One region of the Kitasatospora sp. NPDC057940 genome, then DNA from elsewhere that is predicted to be linked to it. Evidence: riboswitches for the same ligand, from Rfam matches in the RefSeq annotation. Region 1 holds a riboswitch; each other region holds the start of a gene.

What was found. A riboswitch is a leader RNA that binds a small molecule or an ion and turns the genes downstream of it on or off. The one in region 1 is predicted to bind thiamine pyrophosphate.
Region 2: it holds a riboswitch for thiamine pyrophosphate, as region 1 does, so the genes downstream of both, thiC (phosphomethylpyrimidine synthase ThiC) here and ACFVTF_RS01855 (purine-cytosine permease family protein) in region 1, are expected to answer to the same signal.
Region 3: it holds a riboswitch for thiamine pyrophosphate, as region 1 does, so the genes downstream of both, thiO (glycine oxidase ThiO) here and ACFVTF_RS01855 (purine-cytosine permease family protein) in region 1, are expected to answer to the same signal.

What each region holds. Positions count from the first base shown of each region.
Region 1 covers NZ_JBHVPH010000001.1:405,325-408,577, forward strand. Annotated here, with positions in the region: gene ACFVTF_RS01850 (glycerophosphodiester phosphodiesterase) at 1-495, opposite strand, end outside; gene ACFVTF_RS01855 (purine-cytosine permease family protein) at 575-2,041, opposite strand; TPP riboswitch at 2,034-2,181, opposite strand; gene ACFVTF_RS01860 (S1C family serine protease) at 2,505-3,253, shown strand, end outside.
Region 2 covers NZ_JBHVPH010000001.1:187,048-190,300, reverse strand. Annotated here, with positions in the region: gene ACFVTF_RS00915 (cupin domain-containing protein) at 138-455, shown strand; gene tenA (thiaminase II) at 489-1,157, shown strand; gene ACFVTF_RS00905 (DUF5326 family protein) at 1,374-1,574, shown strand; TPP riboswitch at 1,714-1,848, shown strand; gene thiC (phosphomethylpyrimidine synthase ThiC) at 1,844-3,253, shown strand, end outside.
Region 3 covers NZ_JBHVPH010000004.1:399,061-402,313, forward strand. Annotated here, with positions in the region: gene ACFVTF_RS10140 (Rv2175c family DNA-binding protein) at 1-18, opposite strand, end outside; gene ACFVTF_RS10145 (NAD(P)/FAD-dependent oxidoreductase) at 61-1,269, opposite strand; TPP riboswitch at 1,354-1,466, shown strand; gene thiO (glycine oxidase ThiO) at 1,470-2,645, shown strand; gene thiS (sulfur carrier protein ThiS) at 2,642-2,926, shown strand; gene ACFVTF_RS10160 (thiazole synthase) at 2,928-3,253, shown strand, end outside.

The DNA of each region.
Region 1 (3,253 bases):
GGCCGAGGGGCGCTCGCCCTCCCGGCTCGCGCCGATCTTGAAGCGTTCGAGCGTCCGCAGCAGTTCGGCCTCCACCCGGCCGCGGTAGCGCACCGGGTGCTTGGTCTCGATCGCCAGGTCCACCGGGCGGCCGCAGTCCACCACCAGCTCCAGCAGCCGCTCCAGCCGCAGCACTCCGCGCAGCTCGGGGTCGGTGCTGGGGCGGCCGGTCTTCCAGGCGCCGAAGTCGTACGCCTCCAGCTCGGCCAGCGTCATCGCCGAGACGGTGCCCTGGCCGTTGGAGACCCGGCCGATCCGGCGGTCGTGCACGCAGACCAGCTCGCCGTCGGCGGTCAGCCGGACGTCGCACTCGACCGCGTCCGCGCCCTCGTCGAGCGCGCGCCGGTACGCCGCCAGGGTGTGCTCGGGCAGGGCGTGCGAGGAACCGCGGTGGGCGATCACCTGGACGGGCGGCGTGCTGCGCGCCGCCGTCGAGGACGGGTCTGTGCTGGTCACGGGCCCCACGATAGGCGGCGGAAGTGACGCGCAGGCGAAGACGGCCCCAATCCGCGGGGCCGTCTTCGGTGCCGGTCGGTCAGCTCGGCGCCGCCCTGCGGGTCAGCGGGGTGAGCGCCCAGGTGACCAGCGCGGGCACCAGGAAGGCGAACAGCGAGGCGGACGTCCACTCCTGCGGGGTGAAGTGCAGGGCGTCCTGGGCGGAGGTCCAGAAGTCCGTCCACCAGCCGGCCACCGCGGTCGGCGCGATGAACTGGTAGACCGCGAAGCCCAGCACCCACGGCAGCAGCATCAGGCGGCGCGAGGGCGCGTCGGCGGAGAGGTTCCAGCCGTACCGGCCGGCGCCGAAGAAGTAGTCCACCGCCAGCACCGCGAGCAGCGGCACGAAGACCGAGCCGATCAGGCCGAGGAAGTTGGTGTAGGTGTCGGTGAACTTGTCGATCTGCAGCGCCAGCACGGTGATCAGCAGGCCGATCCCGCCGGTCAGCACCCGGCGGTCCACCTTCGGCAGCAGGTTCTGCACCGACATCGCGGTCGAGTACACGTTGGCGAAGGACTGGTCCGTCTCGCGCAGCACCAGCACCAGCAGGAACAGCCAGCCGGCCCAGACGCCGAGGAAGGAGTCGAAGATCCTGTTCGGGTCGCCGTCGGACTGCAGCAGGGCCATCAGGCCGAGCACGTAGCACCAGACCTGGGCGATCGTGTAGCCGGAGAAGCTGCCCCAGAACGCCGAGCGCGCGGTGCGCGAGTGCCGGGTGTAGTCGGCGGCCAGCGGGACGAAGGAGATCGACACCGCGATCATCGCGTCGGTGGCGCCCAGGAAGCCGTGCCAGTTGCCGGCGCCCGGGTCGGGCACCCCCTGGCGGCCCAGCTGGACGGTGAAGTACACCATCGCGACGGCGACCGCACCGGCCACGAAGCGGCGCAGCACCGCGATCGAGCCCAGCGGCCAGATGGTCAGCGCGGTGGTCAGCGCGCCCGCCAGGAGCACGAACAGCCAGCGGTAGCCGTCGGTGTGGGCGACGGTCTGCGCGCCCGCCGCGATCGTCAGCAGCTCGAACACGCCCCAGCCGACGCACTGGACGATGTTCAGCACCGTCGGGACGTACGACAGCCGGGTGCCGAACAGCCCGCGCAGGTTCGCCATCGCGGGCGCGCCGGTACGGGCCCCGATCAGCGCGGCCACGCCGAGCATCGCGGTGCCGACCACGGTGCCGGCCACGATCGCGGTCACCGCGGCGGCCAGCGACAGCTCGCTGCCCTTGGCGCCGAGCACGGTCGCGGCGGTGGAGAAGCCGATCAGGCTGACGCCCAGGTTCATCCAGAGCGCGAAGTGGTCCCGGAAGCGCAGCGTGCGCGGCGGCTCGGTGTCCAGCACGAGCGGCGCCTCGGCACGCTCGGGGCGGTCCAGGACGGCGGTCGCCGTGCCGGTGGGGTCCGCGTGACCGCCGTCACCGCCGTCACCGCCGTGAGCGGCCGGGGACGGTTCGGGGAAACCCTTGGACGCGGGCGCGCCCGAAGAAGAGGATGGCGAAGCAGGCGACATGGCCGATACTCCCTACGCCGGCATTACCCGGACAGGTTCCGGCGGTCTGCGCCCCCTCGACGGTCCGCCCACGATCCCGTGGCGTACGGTCGACCAGCGCACTCTCAGCCTGGACGGTCCAAGCTCCCGCGTGTCAGTTGTGAGCGACAGGCTAACCGGCCCGGGGGTGAACGCCAAGGCCACGGGGTGTGCGGCCCGCATCGCGGGACGCCCGGCGGAGGTGGGGGAGCCTCCGGTCGCCGGCCGGTCGCCGGTTCGGCCGTCGACTTGCCCGTCGGCTCGGTCGTGTTGCCCGTCGGCTCGGTCGTGGGCCCGGTCGTCGGCGCAGGACAGCCTGGTCGGCGGCCCGGCTGTCGGCGGCGGCTAAGGATTCTTATGAGTTATTCAGAGGGGTCCTTACGGCAAACGAATCGGCAGTACGAAAAACTATGGTCCTTGGTTCTGTCAGCTATGGAGGTCGTTCGTGAGCACCGAGCGCGAGGTTGGGCCCACCGGGCCGCAGGGGGAGCAGCCCTCGGGCGGCCAGGCGGCGGCTGTTCCCGCTTCCGACGGCCACGCCTCGGGCGGGCACCAGCCGACACTGGCCTTCGGCCGGGTCCCCGAGCCCGGGGCCGCTCCGGCCGCCGAGGCCGCACCGGCCGAGGCCGCGCCGACGGAGGGCGTGGCGGCCGACGGTGTTCCGGCCGAGGGCGGGTACCAGCCCACGGTGGCCTTCACCAAGGTCCCCGCGCCGGAGGCGCCCGCGCAGGCCCCGGCCGTGCCGGTCGCCGACGCGCCGGCCGCCCCGGTCGACGCCGCCACCGGCTACATCGACGCGCCGCCGCCGGTCCTGCCGCCGGCACCGCCGGTCCCGGCCGCGCCGACGGCACCCGTCGCACCCGTCGCCGAGAGCCCGGCCCTGCCGCCGGGTGCCAACCCGTACGCCACCCCGGCCCACGGCGTCCCCGCCGCCGGCCCGCACGACCCGTACGGCACCCCGGCCGCCCTCGGCGCGCCCGCCGCGCACCCCGCGCCCGGCCACCACCCGTTCGGCGCCGGCCAGCCGCTCGGCGGCTGGGGCGCCGCCCACGACGCCGGCGGCGGCGCGGGCTACCCGGGCGGCCCGGCCGGACCGCTCGGCTACCCGGCCGACTACCCCGGCGGCCCCGGCGGCCCGCGCAAGAAGCGCGGCGGCCTGGTCGCCCTGATCGCCGCCGTCGCCCTGGTCGCCGG
Region 2 (3,253 bases), 220 kb from region 1:
AGGCTCCGCCGCCCCGGGGGAAGCTCTCCTCGGACATGTTGGCGCTCCCGCCGGACATCTTGGCGCCCCCGGTCCGGTGCCCGTGGTGTTGAATGCCCGTGGCCCGTACGGAGGATGGACGAAGGAGGGGAGCAGCGGTGAAGCTGTTCCGGTTGGACGAACTGGACGTCGAACGCGCGGCGAACGACGGCGCGTACCTGCGCTTCCTGCGCGAACCGCGGATGTCCGCCGGGCTCTACGCGCTCTCCCCCGGCGACACCGACCCGCAGACCGCGCACGACCAGGACGAGATCTACCAGGTGATCAGCGGTCGCGCCGAACTGACCGTCGGCGCCGAGACCGCCACGGTCGGCCGCGGCACCGTCGTCTACGTCCCGGCCGGCACCCCGCACCGCTTCCACCACGTCACCGAGGAGCTGCGGGTCCTGGTGGTGTTCTCCCCGCCCGAGGGCTGACCGTCCGCGGACCGACCGTCTAGGGTCCTGGGCATGAGCAAGAGCCTGACGGAAGAACTCTGGGCGGCCATCGAGCCGGTGTACGCCGAGATCCTCGCCCACCCCTTCATCGGCGGCCTCACCGACGGCACCCTGCCGCGTGCGGCCTTCCGCCACTTCGTCGTCCAGGACTCGCACTACCTGCGCGACTACGCCCGCGCGCTCGCCGTCTGCGCCGCCAAGGCGCCCGGCGAGGAGGACGTGCGGGCCTTCGCCGACGACGCGGTCGGCGCACTGGCGGCGGAACAGGGCATGCACGCCGAGTTCCTGACCGCCTTCGGCGGCAGCGCCGAGGAGGCCGCCGCCGAACCGGTGCTGCCCACCACCCGGGCCTACACCAGCTACCTGCTGGCGACCGTCTACGGCGGCTCCTTCGCCGAGGCCGTCGGCGCGGTGCTGCCCTGCTACTGGATCTACGCCCGGGTCGGCGAGGCGCTGCTCGCCCAGGGCTCCCCCGACCCGCTGTACGCCAAGTGGATCGCCACCTACGGCGACGAGGCGTTCCAGTCCGTCGTCCGCCGGGTGCTGGCGCTCACCGACCGCCTCGGCGAGGAGATCTCCCCGGCCGAACGGCGCCGGGTCGTCGAGCACTTCACGACCACCTCGCGCTACGAGTGGATGTTCTGGGACGCCGCCTGGCGCGGTGAGCGCTGGCCGGTCTGACCGCTGGTCGCAGGGGGTGCGGGGCCCTTCCCGGGGGTCGTCCCCGAGTCCCGCACCCGGGTCTCCCCGGGGCCCCGGGTCGGGGTGATCTAGGGGTTCTCTCCGGGCCGACGGGCCTCGTTCCGGCACTCGTGTCCCCGTACGATCGAAGTACCGAAAGCAAGCGGGATGCGGCACCGGACGGCAGCCGACCCCACGGGGAGAGAAGGAACGGTCATGGCTGAGCTCTGGAAGTCGCTGCCCTCCTGGGTGCGGAACATCGTCATCCCGGTGCTGGTCCTGGTGCTGCTCTGGAACATCCTGGGATTCGTCTTCGGTGTCGTCGGCGCCCTGCTGAGCATCATGATCAAGGTGCTGGTCGTCGCCGGCATCGCCGCCGCCGTGGTGGTCCTGGTGAAGAAGGCCGCCAAGGGCTGAGCCGCTGCCCGAGGCCCGGCCCCCTGGACGGGGGGCCGGGCCTTCGGCGTTCCTGGCGCGGCGTCCGGCCTGGTGGGGGCGTGCTGGACCTGCGGCGATCGGCTCGCTACGGTGTTGGGCGTCATGTGCAGGCAACACCGCCTGCCGACGCGGGAGCTCGGAGCACCGGGCTGAGAGGGCGCTGACCGGGACGTCGACGGACGGACCGACGGCTGCGTCGACCGCAGGAACCTGACCGGGTAATGCCGGCGTAGGGAGTATGAGGTCAGATGACCACGTTCGAAGCACAGCCGCAGCCTGCCCGCAGCACCGGGAACAGCGGCACTGAGGTCGGCGATACCGCCACCGCCACCGCCACCGTCACCAGCGCGGGCACCGGCTACCCCACCCCGGCCTGGCGCAAGGCCTACCGCGAAGGGTCCCGGCCCGACCTGCGGGTCCCGTACCGCGAGGTGCAGCTCACCAACGGCAGGACCGTCCCGCTGTACGACACCTCCGGCCCGTACACCGACCAGGCCTACGAACCCGACGTGCGGCGCGGCCTGCCCGCCCTGCGCGACGCCTGGATCCGCCAGCGCGGCGACGTCGAGGAGTACGACGGCCGCGAGGCGCGCCCCGAGGACGACGGGATCAAGCACACCTCGCCGCGCGGCGGGAACCTGCGCAACCTGGACGCCGTCTTCCCGGGCCGCCCGCGCCGCCCGCTGCGCGGCCGCGGCGATGTCGCCGTCACCCAACTCGCCTACGCCAAGCGGGGCGTGGTCACCCCCGAGATGGAGTTCGTGGCGCTGCGCGAGGGCCTCGCCCCCGAGTACGTGCGGGCCGAGGTGGCCCGCGGCCGGGCCGTCATCCCGGTCAACGTGAACCACCCCGAGGTGGAGCCGGCGATCATCGGCACCAACTTCCTGGTGAAGATCAACGCCAACATCGGCAACTCCGCCGTCACCTCCTCGATCGAGGAGGAGGTGGAGAAGATGACCTGGGCCACCCGTTGGGGCGCCGACACCGTCATGGACCTCTCCACCGGCCGCAACATCCACACCACCCGCGAGTGGATCCTGCGCAACTCCCCCGTGCCGATCGGCACCGTGCCGCTCTACCAGGCCCTGGAGAAGGTCGACGGCAAGGCCGAGGACCTGAGCTGGGAGGTGTACCGGGACACCGTCATCGAGCAGTGCGAGCAGGGCGTCGACTACATGACCGTCCACGCCGGCGTCCTGCTCCGGTACGTCCCGCTGACCGCCCGCCGCAAGACCGGCATCGTCTCGCGCGGCGGCTCGATCATGGCCGCCTGGTGCCTGGCGCACCACCAGGAGAACTTCCTCTACAGCAACTTCGAGGAGCTCTGCGACATCCTCGCGCGCTACGACGTCACCTTCTCGCTCGGCGACGGCCTGCGCCCCGGCTCCATCGCGGACGCCAACGACGAGGCGCAGTTCGCCGAACTGCAGACCCTCGGCGAACTCGGCCGGATCGCCCGCGAGCGCGACGTCCAGGTGATGATCGAGGGCCCGGGCCACGTCCCGATGCACAAGATCAAGGAGAACATGGATCTCCAGAAGGAGATCTGCGACGAGGCGCCGTTCTACACCCTCGGCCCGCTCACCACCGACGTCGCCCCCGGCTACGACCACATCACCTCGGGCATCGGCGCCGCGATGATCGCCTGGTGGGGCACC
Region 3 (3,253 bases), on a different contig from region 1:
GCTTTCAATCTCACTCACGCCACCAGACTGCCACCTCCACAGCCCCCCGCGCACCAGCCGCTACCCCGCGACCGCCGACTTCAGCGGCACCGAGGGGTCCGCCGCGCGGGCCCGGTCCAGCGCGGTGCCGCGCTCGATCAGCCGGCGGCCCTGGGTCAGGTCGCGCGGCCGGTCGACGGCCAGCAGCGCGCTCGGCACCCCGTCGCGCAGCCAGAGCGCCGTCCAGGAGGCGTCCTGCGGGTCGCCGCGCCACAGCAGTTCGTCGCCCTCGGCGTGCCGCCCGGCGTACTGGACCATCCGCCCGAACTGCTCCGACCAGAAGTACGGCACCGGGTCGTACGGCGGCGCGTCCGCGCCGAGGACGGCGGCCGCCACGGCCTCGCCGGACTGCAACGCGTGGTCCCAGTGCTGGACGGCCAGCCGGGCGCCGGAGCGGGCGGACGGGTAGCTGACGCAGTCCCCGGCCGCGAAGACGCCGGGCAGGCCGGTGCGCAGCCGCCCGTCCACCAGGACGGCGCCGGTGCCGTCCAGCTCGACGCCGGAGCCGGCCAGCCAGCCCGTCGCGGGCCGGGCGCCGACGCCGACCACGACCTCGTCGGCGGGCAGGTGCGAGCCGTCCGCCAGCAGCACCGCGCCCTCCTCGACGGCGGCCACGCCGACCCCGCAGCGCAGGTCGACGCCGGCCTCGGCGTACCAGGCGGCCATTGCCGAACCGACCTCGGCCGGCAGCGCGCCGGGGACGGGCGCCGGGCCCGCCTCGACGACCGTCACCTCGCAGCCGGCCGCGCGGGCGGCGGTGGACACCTCGGCGCCGATCCAGCCCGCGCCGACCAGCACCAGCCGCAGGCCGGGCCGCAGCAGGGCGCGCAGCGCCAGCGCGTCGTCCAGGGTGTGCAGCAGGTGCGCGCGCTCGGCGCCGGGCAGGGCGCGCGGGGTGGCGCCGGTGGCGATCACCAGGGCGTCGTACGGGAGGTCACCGGCGTCGGTGTGCAGCACGCCGGGGGCGAGGCCGGTGGCGCGGCGGCCGGTGAGCAGTTCGATGCCCAGCTGCGGGTAGTCGATGTCCAGGGTGGTGGCGTCGGCCTCGCCGAGCAGCACGTCCTTGGAGAGCGGCGGCCGGTCGTACGGCGCGTGCGGCTCCTCCCCGACCAGCGTGATCCGCCCCCGCCAGCCGCCCTGCCGCAGCTTCAGGGCGCACTGCGCCCCGGCCAGCCCGGCCCCGACGACGACCACCTGATCCGTTGCGTTCAGCTCTGCCACGCCCGTCACTGTACTCAGCGCCCTGCCGGGGCCATCGGCCCGTCCACCCCGCGTATGGGCCTTCGGCCGGGCCCGCCCCCGGCGTTATGGTGGGGGCACCATCACGGGAGCCCGGCGTACCGGGCTGAGAGGCGGGCTGGCACGGCCCGCGACCGTCCGAACCTGATCCGGGTCATTCCGGCGAAGGGAGAAGAGCAGCCTTGTCACGCTTGCCCGAGGAAACCCACGCCGACGTGCTGGTGATCGGCGGGGGCATCATCGGCCTCGCCGTCGCCTGGCGCGCCGCGCAGCGCGGGCTGAGGAACATCGTCGTGGTCGACCCCTCCCCCGGCGGCGGGGCGGCCGGGGTCGCGGCCGGGATGCTCGCCCCGGTCACCGAGCTGCAGTACGGCGAGGAGCCGCTGCTGCGCCTCGGCATGGCCTCCAACCAGCGGTACGGGGACTTCGCCGCCGAGCTCACCGAGGCGAGCGGCGGCCTGGACACCGGGTACCGCCGGTGCGGCACGATCGCCGTCGCGCTGGACTCCGACGACCGCGAGGAACTGCGCGAGCTGCACGCCTTCCACCAGCGGCTCGGCCTGGACTCGGCCTGGCTGACCGGCCGGGAGGCCCGCAGGCTGGAGCCGATGCTCGCCCCCGGCGTGCGCGGCGGCCTGCACGTCGCGGACGACCACCAGGTGGACCCCCGCCGGCTGCTGACCGCCCTGGTGGCCGCCTGCGGGCTCGCCGGGGTCGTGGTCCACCGGGCCGAGGCCGTCGGGCTGCTGGTCGAGGGCGGCCGCGCGGTCGGCGCCCGGCTCGGCACCGGCGAGACCCGGAGGGCCGACCAGGTGGTGCTCGCGGCCGGCCCGCACAGCCACCGGCTGCCCGGGCTGCCGGAGGGCGTGCTGCCGGCCGTCCGCCCGGTGAAGGGGCAGATCCTGCGGCTGCGGATCCCCGAGGCGTACCGGCCGTTCCTGTCCCGCAACGTCCGCGCGGTGGTGCGCGGACAGCACCTGTACCTGGTGCCCCGGGAGAACGGCGAGCTGGTGATCGGCGCGACCACCGAGGAACAGGGCTACGACACCACCGTCACCGCCGGCGGGGTGTACGAACTGCTGCGCGACGCCCACGAGTTGGTGCCGGGCATCACCGAACTCCCGCTACTGGAGACCTCCGCCGGGCTGCGGCCCGGCTCGCCGGACAACGCCCCGCTGCTGGGCCCGACCGCGCTGCCCGGGCTGGTCGCCGCCACCGGCCACTACCGCAACGGCGTGCTGCTCACCCCGGTGACCGCCGACCTGCTCGCCGAGTACCTGGCGAGCGGCGAACTCCCTGAGCTTGCACAGCCGTTCACACCCACCCGGTTCTCCCCCGACCGCTCCACCGCGAAGGCCTCCGCATGACCGAGATCGCACCACCCCAGACCACACCGGCCCAGACCACGCCGACCCAGACCACACCGGCCCAGACCGCGCCGGCCGAGATCGGGCTGACCGTCAACGGCGAGCCCCGCCGGGTGTCCGCCACGACCACCCTCGCGGAGGTGGTGGCCACCCTCAGCGCCGCCCACAGCGGCGTCGCCGCCGCCCTCAACGAGGCCGTGGTGCCCCGCAGTTCGTGGCCGGCCACGGAACTGTCGGCGGGCGACCGGATCGAGATCCTCACCGCCGTCCAGGGAGGCTGACATGGCTGACGACCTGCTGACCATCGCCGGGGAGTCCTTCGGCTCCCGGCTGATCATGGGCACCGGCGGCGCGCCCAGCCTGGAGATCCTGGAACGGGCGCTGCTGGCCTCCGGCACCGAGCTGACCACCGTGGCGATGCGCCGGGTCGACGCCGGCACCCAGGGCTCCGTCCTGGACGTGCTGACCCGCAACGGCATCCGGGTGCTGCCCAACACGGCGGGCTGCTTCACCGCCGGGGAGGCCGTGCTGACCGCCCGGCTGGCCCGCGAGGCGCTCGGCACCGACTGGGTGAAGCTGGAGGTGATCGCCGACGAGCGGACCCTCCT